2 linked regions of the Gemmatimonas phototrophica genome follow. The protein of the gene in region 2 interacts with the protein of the main gene of each other region in a pairwise test. Links are inferred from orthologs where the notes say so. Each region holds a gene or a part of one and is shown on either strand. Other genes may lie near its edges.

The links. Proteins that work in one complex are often made in the same cells at the same time.
Region 1: the proteins of uvrB (region 2) and uvrA interact in binary tests that used the Escherichia coli proteins (3 or more experiments, as listed by UniProt). The link is inferred for Gemmatimonas phototrophica from one-to-one orthologs.

Annotation. Positions count from the first base shown.
Region 1 is NZ_CP011454.1:1,198,545-1,204,432, reverse strand. The notes cover bases 21-3,460. They hold uvrA (excinuclease ABC subunit UvrA), read right to left. Parts: upstream 3,137-3,460; coding sequence 221-3,136; downstream 21-220. Other genes in these bases: GEMMAAP_RS04955 (ABC transporter ATP-binding protein), read left to right, coding at 3,201-3,460; GEMMAAP_RS04965 (PEP-CTERM sorting domain-containing protein), read right to left, coding at 21-110. In the rest of the region: more of GEMMAAP_RS04965, read right to left, coding at 1-20; more of GEMMAAP_RS04955, read left to right, coding at 3,461-3,956; GEMMAAP_RS04950 (putative ABC transporter permease subunit), read left to right, coding at 3,949-5,682; GEMMAAP_RS04945 (A/G-specific adenine glycosylase), read left to right, coding at 5,741-5,888. UniProt on the Escherichia coli protein: The UvrABC repair system catalyzes the recognition and processing of DNA lesions. UvrA is an ATPase and a DNA-binding protein. A damage recognition complex composed of 2 UvrA and 2 UvrB subunits scans DNA for abnormalities.
Region 2 is NZ_CP011454.1:2,407,297-2,414,595, forward strand. Bases 4,374-7,299 are described here. They hold uvrB (excinuclease ABC subunit UvrB), read right to left. Parts: upstream 6,924-7,299; coding sequence 4,824-6,923; downstream 4,374-4,823. Other genes in these bases: tsaE (tRNA (adenosine(37)-N6)-threonylcarbamoyltransferase complex ATPase subunit type 1 TsaE), read right to left, coding at 4,374-4,819; GEMMAAP_RS10260 (RelA/SpoT family protein), read right to left, coding at 7,015-7,299. Also shown: GEMMAAP_RS10225 (LysM peptidoglycan-binding domain-containing protein), read right to left, coding at 1-629; GEMMAAP_RS10230 (single-stranded DNA-binding protein), read right to left, coding at 839-1,348; rimI (ribosomal protein S18-alanine N-acetyltransferase), read right to left, coding at 1,457-1,966; tRNA (adenosine(37)-N6)-threonylcarbamoyltransferase complex dimerization subunit type 1 TsaB, read right to left, coding at 1,978-2,685; GEMMAAP_RS10245 (HD-GYP domain-containing protein), read right to left, coding at 2,731-4,209; more of tsaE, read right to left, coding at 4,349-4,373. UniProt on the Escherichia coli protein: The UvrABC repair system catalyzes the recognition and processing of DNA lesions. A damage recognition complex composed of 2 UvrA and 2 UvrB subunits scans DNA for abnormalities.

The DNA of each region.
Region 1 (5,888 bases), 1.2 Mb from region 2 along the record:
AAACACCCGAGCGTACTGCCTGAGTACGCGATGTTCTGGGCTGATGCCGGTGCGGCGCTGATCAAGCCAGCGAGCACGACGGCGGTGGACAGACGAGCAACGAGTTTCATTGCAGCTCCGATGGAGAAACGTGATGACGCAGGCGCGAGTCGCGCGTTTCTCCCTAAGTGCAATCCACGTGCCGCGCACACGGACGAGTGCCCACGGCAAGTGGGTGACGCTATATGGTGAGCATGGGCGCGAGATAGCGACCGGTATGGCTCTCCGTCACCCGGGCGACCTCTTCCGGTGTGCCCTGCGCCACAATGGTGCCGCCGCGCGTGCCCCCTTCGGGGCCGAGATCCACAATCCAGTCGGCGGTCTTGATCACATCGAGGTTGTGTTCAATGACCAGTACCGTGTTTCCGCGATCCACCAGCTTGTGCAGTACCCCCAGCAACACTCGGACGTCTTCGAAGTGCAGCCCGGTGGTTGGCTCGTCGAGGATGTAAAGTGTGCGCCCGGTATCGCGCTTGGCGAGTTCCGTCGCCAGCTTGACGCGTTGCGCTTCACCACCGGAGAGCGTGGTGGCACTCTGCCCCAGGTGGATGTACCCCAGGCCGACATCACGCAGGGTTTCAAGCTTCTGCACAATGCGCGGCTGGTTCTCGAAGGCCCCGCACGCATCTTCCACCGTGAGATCAAGCACGTCGGCAATGCTCAAGCCGCGAAAGCGGACTTCGAGCGTTTCCCGGTTGAAGCGCTTCCCCTTGCACACATCGCAGGGCACAAACACATCAGGAAGGAAATGCATCTCGATCTTGACCAGACCATCGCCCTGGCAGGCCTCACAACGACCGCCTTTCACGTTGAATGAGAACCGCCCGGGCCCGTAGCCACGAATCTTGGATTCCGGCAGCTCGGCAAACAGTTCGCGTACCGGCGTGAACACGCCCGTGTACGTGGCAGGATTGGAGCGTGGCGTGCGGCCAATGGGGCTCTGATCAATGTCGATGATCTTGTCGAGGTGCTCGAGCCCGGTAATGCGGCTGTGCAGTCCCGGCAGTACGCGTGCCCGGAAGAAATGCCGGGAGAGCGATTTCTGCAGGATGTCGGTAACCAGGGTGGACTTCCCCGATCCGGAGACACCGGTGACCGCCACAAACAGCCCGAGAGGGAATTCTGCGGTCACGTCCTTCAGGTTGTGCTCACGCGCCCCGTGCACCGTAAGGGTTCGGGCCCGGTCAGGCGTTCGCCGCTGCACCGGGACTTCAATGGAGCGGGTGCCACGCAGGTACGCCCCGGTAATTGAGGCTGGGGTGTTCATGACATCCTCCACCGACCCCGCCGCAATGACGTCGCCCCCGTGCTTTCCGGCGCCGGGGCCAAGATCGATGAGGTAGTCCGCGTCGCGGATGGTTTCTTCGTCATGCTCCACCACAATGACCGTGTTCCCAAGGTCCCGCAGTTGTTTGAGCGTATTGAGCAGGCGGCCGTTGTCGCGCTGATGCAGGCCAATGCTGGGCTCGTCGAGGATGTACAACACTCCAACCAGACGCGAGCCGATTTGCGTGGCCAGTCTGATGCGCTGCGCTTCGCCACCCGAGAGCGATTCGGCACTGCGATTGAGCGTGAGGTAGTCGAGACCAACATCGACCAGAAAGCGCAACCGTTCACGAACTTCCTTGAGAATCGGGCCGGCAATGCCGGCATCGAGCCCCGGGTGTCCTGGACTGCGCACCGGTACGGTTTCGAAAAACGCCAGCGAATCGGCCACGCTCAGCCCCACCACATCGCCGATATTCATGCCGTGCAGCGTGACCGCGAGCGATTCCGGCCGTAACCGGCGACCACCGCAGGCGGGGCACGGGGCGGCCACCATGTACGCGTCGAGTTCCAGGCGCACGCCGTCGGAACTGCTCTCGTCGTAGCGGCGCTGCACGTGGGTCACAATGCCTTCCCACGATGTCTCCGGGGCCTTCGCGGCCGTCTTGGCGGCCGTTTTCGCAGCGGCCCCCTTCACCGCCTTCTTGACCGCCTTGCGGGCACGCGGCGGTGTGTCGCCCATGCCATACAACAGCTGCTGACGCACCGCTGCCGGGATCTTGCCCCACGGGGCGTTCAAATCAAAACCGAGCAGCTTGCCGAGCCCGGGGAGGATGACCTTGCGCAGGTAGCCGTCGGGCTCACCCCACGGCAGCACGACGCCCTCAAGAATGGAGATACTGGGATCGCCAAGGATGAGTTCTTCGCTGACGCTGCGAGTGGTCCCGAGACCACTGCACATTTCGCACGCCCCGAAGGGCGAATTGAAGGAAAAGTGACGCGGCTCAAGCTCCGGCATGGAAATGCCGCAGTTGGGGCAGCCGTACCGTTCGGAGAACATCTCCGTGGTGGGCTCGGCCCCATCGTACCGCACCACTTCGGCCAAGCCCTCGGCGAGACGCAAGGCCGTCTCCACGGAATCGGTAATGCGCCCACGGTCTTCGTGCCGAACCACGAGGCGATCGACCACCACGGAGATGGAGTGATTGACGCGACGATTGAGTTTCGGCGGATTCGCCAGCTCGATCATTTCGCCATCGACCACCGCGCGCACGAAGCCCTGCTTGCGTGCCCCTTCAAACAGCTCGCGAAACTCCCCCTTTCGCTCCTGTACCAGCGGCGCACGAATTTCGAGCCGGGTCCCCTCGGGCCAGGCCAGCACCTGTTCCGCGATCTGCGTGGGACTCTGTCGCTGCACCGCACGGCCACAGTTGGGACAATGCGGCGTCCCCGTGCGCGCGTACAACAGACGGAGGTAGTCGTAAATCTCCGTGACGGTTCCCACGGTGGATCGCGGGTTATGCCCTGCCGATTTCTGCTCAATGGAAATGGCCGGCGACAGCCCTTCGATGGCATCGACATCAGGCTTTTCCATGAGCCCGAGGAACTGTCGGGCGTAGGCCGACAGCGACTCCACATAGCGCCGCTGCCCTTCAGCATAAATCGTATCAAAGGCGAGCGACGATTTTCCGGATCCGGACAGACCGGTGACCACCGTGAGTTTGTCGCGCGGAATCGTGACGCTGATGTTCCGCAGATTGTGCTCGCGCGCGCCGCGCACCACGAGGGCGTCGGAAGAGGGCACGCCGGACGGATTCGTCGGTTCAGGCATAGTCTGGGAAGGTGCGGAAAGCGGCGGGCGGAAACAACCCCAGGGGGTCGGTCGTCCGTGGGATATGATCGAGATCACTTCGCTCTCCAAGCGTTTCGGCGATTTCACGGCCGTACGCTCCCTCGACCTGGTGGTGCCGGCCGGCGAGCTGTTCGGCTTCCTTGGCCCCAATGGGGCAGGCAAGACCACCACCATGCGCATGATTGCCGGGATTCTGCAGCCCACGGCTGGGCGCATTCGTATCGCCGGTCATGATATGGTGGCCGAGCCGCTAAGGGCCAAACGGGCGCTGGGGTTCATTCCGGACCGACCGTTCATTTACGAAAAGCTCACGGGGATCGAGTTTCTGCGCTTCAGCGCGGGACTCTACGGCGAAGCCGGTCCGGACGTGGACCGCCGTGGCCATGAGTTGCTGGCTCTCTTCGATCTGGAACCGTGGCGAGACGAGCTGGTGGAGAGCTACAGCCACGGCATGCGGCAGAAACTCATCATCGCCAGCGCCTTCGTGCATCGGCCGGCGGTGATTGTCGTGGACGAACCCATGGTGGGACTGGACCCCAAATCCTCCAAGATTCTCAAGGATCTGTTTCGCGAATACACGCGACGCGGGCATACCGTCATGATGTCCACGCACACGCTCGAAATTGCCGAAGGGATGTGCGATCGCATTGGCATCATGCAGAAAGGCGAGCTGGTGGCCTGCGGCACGATGGACGACCTGCGCGCCTCCACCGGCGCTGACGATGCACTCGAAGACATCTTCCTGCGCCTGACGGGCGACCGGGTGGCCCGCGAGCTGATCGAGGTCCTCGATGCCTGAAATGGCGTCGAACAGCGGACTTGGACATGGCACGGTGGAGGCGCCGGAGACCGGCGCCTGGTCACTGCTGCGTCCCAAGTGGCAAATGGCACGCAACCGCACCCGGCGGCACAAACAGGGCGACCTGCGCCGGATCGTCGTGGTGAGTCTGGTGGCGTTGGGATTCTGGAGCGTGGCCTTTGGGCTGGCGCTTCGCTTGCTGCGCTATTTCCGTGGCGCCGAAGACATTGGCGCGCTGCTGGCGTCCAAGCTGCTGGCCATGATTCTGCTGTCGTTCGGTTCCATTCTGTTGCTGTCGAACACCATCGCGGCCCTTTCCAATTTTTTCCTGGCCCGCGACCTGGACCAGCTGGCCGCGGCCCCCGTGGGCAGTGGGGCGTTGTATCGCGCCCGACTCGCTGAGACGGCCATGCACTCCAGCTGGATGGTGGCGCTGCTCCTCGTCCCGCTGGTGGGGGCGTACGGTGTGGCATATCAGGGCGGTGTGGACTTCGCACTGTTCGCGCTCGCCGTGTTTATCCCCTTTTTGCTCATACCCGCGGCGCTCGGTTCCGGGGTCACGCTGCTGCTGGTGAACATCTTCCCGGCCCGTCGTACCCGCGACCTGTTGAGCGTGATTGCCGCGATGGCCATTGCCGGCCTCGTGCTGCTGTTTCGGGCAGCCCGTCCGGAACAGCTGGCGCGTCCTGAGGGCTTCGCGAACTTCATGCAATTCGTCGCGGCGCTGGATACGCCGTCGTCGCCGTGGCTGCCCAGTGAATGGGTCAGCGAAGCGGTCGTGAAGTACCTGAGTGGCAAGGCCGCCTGGCAACCGCTGCTGCGCCTCTGGGCCGTGGCCGGCGCCCTGATTGCGATGGGCCACGTGCTGTACGCCCGTGGCTGGCGCCGAGCGTACAGCATGGCGCAGGAAGGGGCCACCAAGCGAGGGACAGCCGGCGCGCAGCGTCCATGGTTGGATCGCGCACTCGCGGTCCTCGGTCCCCTGCGGCGCGAACTGGTCCTCAAGGAACTGCGTGTGTTTGCGCGTGACAGCACGCAATGGTCGCAACTGGTGCTGTTGGCCGTGCTGCTCGTAGTGTACGTCGCCAATGTGCGCTATCTGCCGCTCACCGGTGATGGCGTTACGGTGTTGCTGCGGAACCTTATTCCCTTTCTCAACCTGGCGTTGGCGGGCTTCGTGCTGGCGTCAATTGCGGCCCGGTTTGTCTTCCCCAGTGTGAGTCTGGAGGGACGTGCACTCTGGCTGTTGCGCTCCAGTCCCCTGCCCGTGCGCGAGTTGCTCTGGGCAAAATTCTGGGTGGGGGCCATTCCCTTGTTGCTCCTTGCGTTGGTGCTCGTGGGCGCGACCAACGTGATGCTCAAGGTGCAGCCTTTTGTGCATCTCGTCTCCCTGGTCTCCATCGCCGCCCTCGTGTTCCCGCTCACTGGGCTGGCCCTGGGCTACGGCACATTCTATCCGCAGTTCGACAGCGAAAATGCCGCGCAGATTCCCACATCGTTCGGAGGCCTCATGTTCATGATGTCGGCCATCGGATTGATTGGCGCGGTCGCCTATCTCGCCGGACGTCCGGCCGCGCGTTGGATTGTGGCGGAGCACTTTGGGCGCGTGCGGGACCCGCTGGATATGGTGCTGCCCTTCACGGTGGCAGTGGTCGTCTGCGTCGCCGGTACGGCGGTGCCATTGATGCTCGCGCGCCAGCGACTGGAACAGCTCGAGCGGGCCTGACGGCTCCCGGCGTGACAGGGTTTGGCCCACTTCGGCCAACCCGCTACGTTTCGCGGCCATGGCCCGCTCAAAACCTGCGCCCATCCACATCCCGCTCCCGGCCGAAGAGGCCGCGGCGTTCCGTCGTCGGCTGCACCGCTGGTACAAGCAGCATTCGCGGGACCTGCCGTGGCGTACCACTCGCGATCCGTACCGCATTCTGGTGT
Region 2 (7,299 bases):
CGTTCGCCCATCATGGTCCCAACCGTCGGCGTCAAGTTTGCCTTTTCGGTCTCGGAGGCGGCTGGTGCCGTCGGTGCTGCGGGCGTTACGGGCGCGGTCACACGGGCCTTCGCCCCCGCGCCTGCGTTGCCTTTGCCCGCCGTCTGGCCGGCCAAGGAACCGGCCGGTGCCCGGGAGGAGATCTCATCAGGCTTGGGCAGGGTGCCTTCCCCAGCCTTTGTCAGCGCCGCCTTGGGGACAGTACTGTCCGCTGGGGCGGCAGCGACCTCGGCAGCCTTCGCTCCACGAACGGTGGGGCGGGCTGGTACGGTAAGCCGCATGCCAACCCGTAGGGGCGGCTCATCCGTGATGGGGATACCGTTGCGTCGTGCCAGGGACTGCCACTGGTGTCCGTCACCGTAGTAACGGGCGGCGAGGCTCCAGAGCGTCTCGCCGGCCTTCACCACGTGCGACTTGGCAGCCGCCTCCTGCGCGGCGGGCTTCGCGTCCTGCGCATGGAGCAGCGTGGGACGCCACACCAGCAACAGGGCGAGGGTAGCAAGAACGGCAACAACCAGGCGGCCCAGCATGGCGGTCGCCTGACCGTGCGGATTGGCGGTGGAGGCGTGCGCCCGGTTGGCAGCGCGCATCGGCAAACCTCGACAAAGGGATGGTCTTGTGCGTCCGGTATTTCAGGACGCGGGTACCCGCACAACACCGCATGCAAGTCCCCATATCGCAGACGCCTTCGGCGTCACGGGGTAACGAGCCAATCCCACCGCCGCTGGCCTGGATCATTTCATTGGTGGCACTTCCATAACGCCGGATCCCCGGGCGTTATGGGACCTGCTTCTGCAGATCAGAACGGCAAATCGTCGTCTTCGTCGGCGAGCGCACCGGGGAAGTCATTGAAATCATCGCCGCCTGCCGCTGGAGCGGCCGCCTTGCGGGGCGCCGACGGTGCCGGAGCCCGACGAGGCGCAGAGTCCATGTCGTCGCCCATGCCGCCGGAACGCCCACCGCCCCCGCCCAGGAGCATCAACTCCTTAACCTTGATTTCGGTGGTGTAGCGCGTCTGCCCCTCTTTGTCCTGCCACTGACGATATTCGATCTCCCCTTCCACGTAGATCTTTTCGCCCTTCTTGACGTACTTCTCCACCACGTCGGCCAGGCCGCTGCCGCGCGCACTGTTCCACACCACGCAGCGGTGCCACTCGGTCTTTTCCTGCTTGTTGCCCGTCTGGTCCGTCCACTGCCGGCCCGTGGCCAGCGAGAACGTCGCCACGCGGCCACCGGTTCCTACGGTGCGGATTTCGGGATCACTCCCGACGTTGCCAATCAGAATGGCCTTGTTCAAGCTGCGGCTCACGATGCCTCCTCGAAAATCGAATGAACTGCTGATGTGGTATCGAACGACCGGATAATACAGGAACCGGTCTGACAATGCGTGACCGGAAACTCGCCCATTGTCCCGTAATTACGCAGAGCTTTCCGTCGCTCCGGGAAGCGTGCGGCGGAGCACCAAGGCATCCTCGGTCGGATGCTGATAATAGCCACGGCGGCGGCCAACCATTGAGAATCCTCTCGCAGTATACAGGGCGCGGGCGGCCGTATTCGAGATACGCACCTCGAGAAACACCTCGACCACCCCTCCCGCATCAGCCCACGTGAGAGCGTCATCCAGCAAGCGACCGCCCATTCCCTGCCCACGCGCCGCGGGGGCCGTACAGATATTGGCAATTTCTCCCTGATCGGCAGCCCGAAGGAGAATGCAGTAGCCCAACAGCTCCCCGTGAGGATCGGCAATAACCCTCAGGCGCGCGTAGTCGCGCTGCAACAGGTCGGTAAAGGCGGACGGAGGCCACGCGTCGCTGAAGGAAGCCGCCTCGATGGCAGCCACCGCTTCCACATCAGCCGACGCCATGTTCCGAAGCGTCAGGCCGTCCGTGGCCAGCCCCGGTGACGCCCCGTCTCGCCCCAATGGCACGGACGCGGTCGTTACGACGACACGACTGGCGAGTCTGGCAACGGCTTCCCGTGCGACTCCTCCCACTTCACCTGCGCCTCAGCCAGCCGCCCATATATGGGCTCCCATCCCTCGAGTGACACGGCTTCGTCGCGCCAGCGGCCCTGCGCTCCGGCCAGATCCCCAACGGACGGTTCCACGATACAGGGCTCGTCCCCAAAGGGAGAGGCACACACCGCCACCCGCCCAGCCGCCGTACCGGCCGCTTCCAGTTGTGATGCCGGGATGCGCGCCAAAGGACCTGACGGGGATACCGAGCCTTCCGCGGACCGCTCGACGGGGAGCACATAGCGCTCGCCACGCAGCGCGTCGGCGTGCACCAGATAGCGCCCAGGCGCCAACGAGGGCGATGCGGTGGCTGCTGCCACGAGGAGCGATGGCACCGCGTACAAGGCACAGCCCGTTCCATGGGCCAGCCCCTTGGCCAATGACGCCGCAATGCGCAGCGACGTGAAGCTACCTGGGCCTTCCCCACACACGACCCCCTGAAGTACTCGAGGGCTCAGCCCGTTGGACGCCAGCAGATGCTGCATGGCCGGGAACAGGCGGTCCTCACGGCCAACGCCCATGGGCACCACTTCTACACCGGCAAGCCCGCCATCAAGCCAGAGTGCAACCGACCCGACGGCGGTCGATGCCTCAATGGCGAGCAGTGGCGCGGTAAAGGAGAGAGAAGGCACACAGGGATTCTACCTCCCCATCCTCCCGCGACGAACCCCCCGGCGTCAAGCGACCCGGTGGGATCGTGAGTCTATCGACTGAACGGGGATCACTTCCTGGAGCTGCTCGAATCCATCCTCGGTCACCGTCGCCAAGGAGGCAAAAATCCCGGTCTCCGCCAGACCTACCGCCGCCTCGAACACCTGGGGATCAAACGCGGTCCCGCGATCGCGAGCCATGATATCGACGACCGTGGCAACGGGCAGGCCATCACGATACGGGCGATTGGCCGTCAGGGCCTCATAGACGTCGGCCACTGCAAGGACGCGGGCCGTGAACGACAGCTGTTCTCCGCCCACGCGCCACGGATATCCGCGACCATCCAATCGCTCGTGGTGGCGTGCCGCATCAGGGGCGAAATGGCGGAATGCCGACACGTGGTCAAGAATCTCCAGCGTCCACGCGGGGTGTTTGCGAATCTCTGCGAACTCGTCGTCGGTCAGCTTGTCTGGCTTGTCGAGGATGCGGTTGGACACCCCGAGCTTGCCAATGTCGTGCAACAGTCCCGCACGCAACATATCGCGCGAGCCTGCACCATCCACGCCAAGCGCACCAGCAATTCCGACCGCGTAGCGTGCCACGTTTGTGGAATGCCGCGCCGTGAACGGTGTCTTGGCGTCGATCACGGCCGCAAACGCAAACGCGATGCGGTCCAGTCGCTCGTCGGTAGCCACCAGGGGCGCACTACCCGGCTCCAGCGCCACGACCGATTCCCCCAGTCGTTCACTGTCGGCCAGCTGCGACCACCACGCCGCGTCGCGACGGAATGCCAGCAGATGATCCACCATCGTTGGATCAAACCACGTCCCGCGACGCTTCCGCGCCATCTCCATGGCGGCCTTCGTTCCCTGTTCGCTCCAGAATGCTTCCACGGTTTGCGCCAGCAGAATGATGCGGGACATGAGCGGGATCTCTTCTCCGGCGATGCCGAAAGGATGCCCCAACCCACACCAGTGTTCATCCACATACAGAATGGCTTCCGAGGTCGCCGCCGGGAACCCGAGCACCTGCGCGATCTGCGCGCCACGCTCACACCGCGTCTGAATGATGTCCCGGGTCAGCGTTGGTGTTTGCGCGACCATGAGGAAGTGGCGAATGCGATGCACCGGGTTGAGCCCTACCCCGCAGCTCCTCGCCGTTCGCATGGCCAGCGTCCAGCGATCGTGCCAGTCCACCAGACGCATGTTTCGCTTGAGCTCCTGATCGGGACTGCCAAACAAGGCCGACATGCGCGCGGCATTGCTGGAACAGCCGGAGTCCTTCAGGAGTGCCGCATAGTACAACGCCTCCAGCTCGGCGCGCCCTAATCCCGCGGCCTCCCCAAGGCGCATCGCCAGCAACGTGCTGCGCAGCGTGTGCCCCGGTCGCTGCCCTTCAGTGAGGTCCAGGGCGTACGTCAACGCAGCAATGACGTCGGCCAATCGCACCGTGCCGACGCGGCCGGCACCAATCGCCGCAGAAGGTTTCGGAGTCAGTCGTGGCACGATCACCGGTCATCTAAGGCCCGTCCCGCGTGGCGCGGGTCTCTCAAGTAACGAGTATCGGACGCTCAGGTTACCAAACCAACGGGACGAACAGGCGGCCCCAGACTACCCACCTGTGGTCCGGCTCGCGCGATGACGATTAGCGCCGGGTGGGTGACACCACGCGCAGCACGCGCCGCATGGGGTCGGTGGCGTCATGTGACAACGTGATGGTGATGACGTCGTGCGGCAGGGTGTGAAGCGCTCGCTCCGGCCACTCCACCAACAGCACGGCCGCGGATGCCATCAGCTCGTCCCAGCCAAGCGCATCCAGTTCGGCGTCGCTCTTGAGACGATACAGGTCAACGTGAACGACCGGCCCTCTCGGCGCCTCATATTGCTGCACCAGCGAGAAGGTTGGGCTGGTGACGGCCGCCAGATTCGGGACGCCAATACCAGCGCACAACGCCTTCGCCAACGTCGTTTTGCCGACCCCGAGATCTCCCTCGAGTGCGATGATCGCGGGGCGCGGCAACGCCGCCCCAACCGCCTTCCCCCACGCTTCAAGTGAATCACGATCGGGAGAGCGCGGCGCCCCACGGGCCAGCAGATGTTCGAGGGCGTGACTCAACGGCTCAGCGCCCACGCTTTCCTCCCGCCCGACGCATGGGCGCACTGCCTGGCGGTCGCTTGGGCGCCGCCGTATTGCCACGCGCTTGCGCCGGCTTCTCCCCCAGCGCGGTGCGCACCTCAAACAGCTGATCGCGCAATCGTGCCGCCGCCTCAAAGTCCAATGCCGTCGCGGCCTCCCGCATGGCCACTTCCAACTCCCCAACCAACTGCTCCAGTTCGGGGCGGGAACGCGCGGTGCTCTCGCTCTTCAAGCGCTTGGGCGCCGGCGCCTCCCCTTCACGTTCCACACGAGCATCGGCCACGCGCGTAATGAATCGCACTTCGTCCACGCTCTTGCTGACCCCGGTCGGCACAATGCCGTGCGCCACGTTGTGCTCATGCTGAATGGTACGCCGACGATCGGTTTCATCCATGGCGCGCTGCATGGAGCCGGTAATGCGATCGGCATAGAGAATCGCTCTGCCGTGCAAATTGCGCGCCGCGCGCCCAATGGTCTGGATGAGCGAGCGATCACTGCGCAAAAATCCTTCCTGATCGGCATCAAGGATGGCTACCAGGGAGACCTCCGGCATATCGAGTCCTTCGCGCAACAGATTGATCCCCACCAACACATCGAACTCGCCGAGGCGAAGACCACGGACGATCTCCATGCGCTCAATGGCATCGATGTCCGAATGCATGTAGCGCACCCGAACGCCCATCTGCTGCAGGTAGTCCGTGAGATCCTCCGACATGCGCTTGGTCAGCGTGGTGACCAGCACCCGTTCACCCTTCCGCTCGCGCACGTGAATCTCGTGCAGCAGATCATCCACCTGCCCCTTCACCGGTCGGACCTCGAGCACCGGATCGAGAAGTCCCGTAGGACGGATGACCTGTTCTACCACGACCCCCTCAGACAGCTGCAACTCCAGCTCCCCCGGGGTGGCGGACACATTGATGAGCCGCGGCACGAGTTGCATGAACTCATCGAACACCAGCGGTCGATTGTCCAAGGCACTCGGCAAACGGAACCCGTAGTCAACCAGCGTGAGCTTGCGCGCCCGGTCGCCATTGTACATCGCACGCACCTGCGGCAGCGTGACGTGCGATTCGTCCACCACGACCAGAAAATCATCCGGGAAATAATCCAGCAAACACGCCGGACGTTCGCCCGACTGTCGCCCGCTGATGTGCCGCGAATAATTTTCGATGCCAGCACAGGTCCCGATTTCCGCCAACATCTCCAGATCGAAATTGGTGCGCTGCTCCAGTCGCTGTGCCTCGAGCAACTTCCCAGCCATCCGCAGCTCGGCCAGGCGCTCCGCCAATTCGTCGCGAATGGCCTTTGACGCCCGCTCAATCGTGGGACGATTGGTAATGAAGTGCTTCGCCGGATAGATCGCCATGCGCTCCAGCGTGGCTATTGTATCTCCAGTGACCGGATCGATCTTGGAAATGCGCTCGATTTCGTCGCCCCACAGCTCCAGCCGTACCGCCTGTTCCTCGTAGGCCGGATAGATCTCCACGGTATCGCCACGCACGCGAAACGTGCCGCGATCGAAGGCGACATCATTACGCAGATATTGAATGCCGACCAGAGCGCGCAGAATATCGTCGCGCGGGATCTGTTGCCCGCGCGCCAACGACACCATGCGCTCGCGATAGGATACCGGATCACCCAGGCCATAGATGGCCGATACCGTGGACACGATCACCACATCTTCTCGTTCCATCAGCGACGACGTTGCCCGCAAGCGCAGCCGATCAATGTCTTCGTTGATGCTGGCGTCCTTCTCGATGTATGTATCGCTTGAGGGGACGTAGGCTTCGGGCTGATAGTAGTCGTAGTACGAGATGAAGTACTCGACCGCATTGTTCGGAAAGAACGATTTCAGTTCCCCGTACAACTGCGCCGCCAACGTCTTGTTGTGCGACAGCACGAGCGTGGGCCGCCCCCATTCCTCAATGACGTTGGCAATCGTCATGGTCTTGCCGGAGCCCGTGACGCCGAGCAACGTCTGGATCCGATCGCCGCGATGCAGCCCGGATTTGAGTTCCGCAATGGCGCGCGGCTGATCGCCGGCGGGCGAAAATGGCGAATGCAGGCGATACAATGAGCTCATTGCCGGAATATAGCGCTCATCGGCATTTCTTCGGTATCCCTTTCCGGCAACAGGCCGCAACCGCTGCGCCCGGCATCGGGCGTTCGAACTGCTAGTCCTCGGCGGTGATCTTCTCGCGCCGGCTCACGACCGCGATGCCCTTCACGCGCCGAGCCGCCTTCATGATCCGTTCGAGATGCGCCAGGTTCTCCACTTCCACCATGGCTGAGCCTGACACTTTGCCATCGGTTGTCTTGAGCTCGAGGCTCTTGATGTCCGTACCGGTCGCACTGACGGCCGCTGCGACATCAGCGTATAGCCCGCGCCGGTCATTGCCCTCCAACGCGAGCCGTACGACAAAACGCTCACCGGCCATTTCCTGCCAGTCGATATCCAG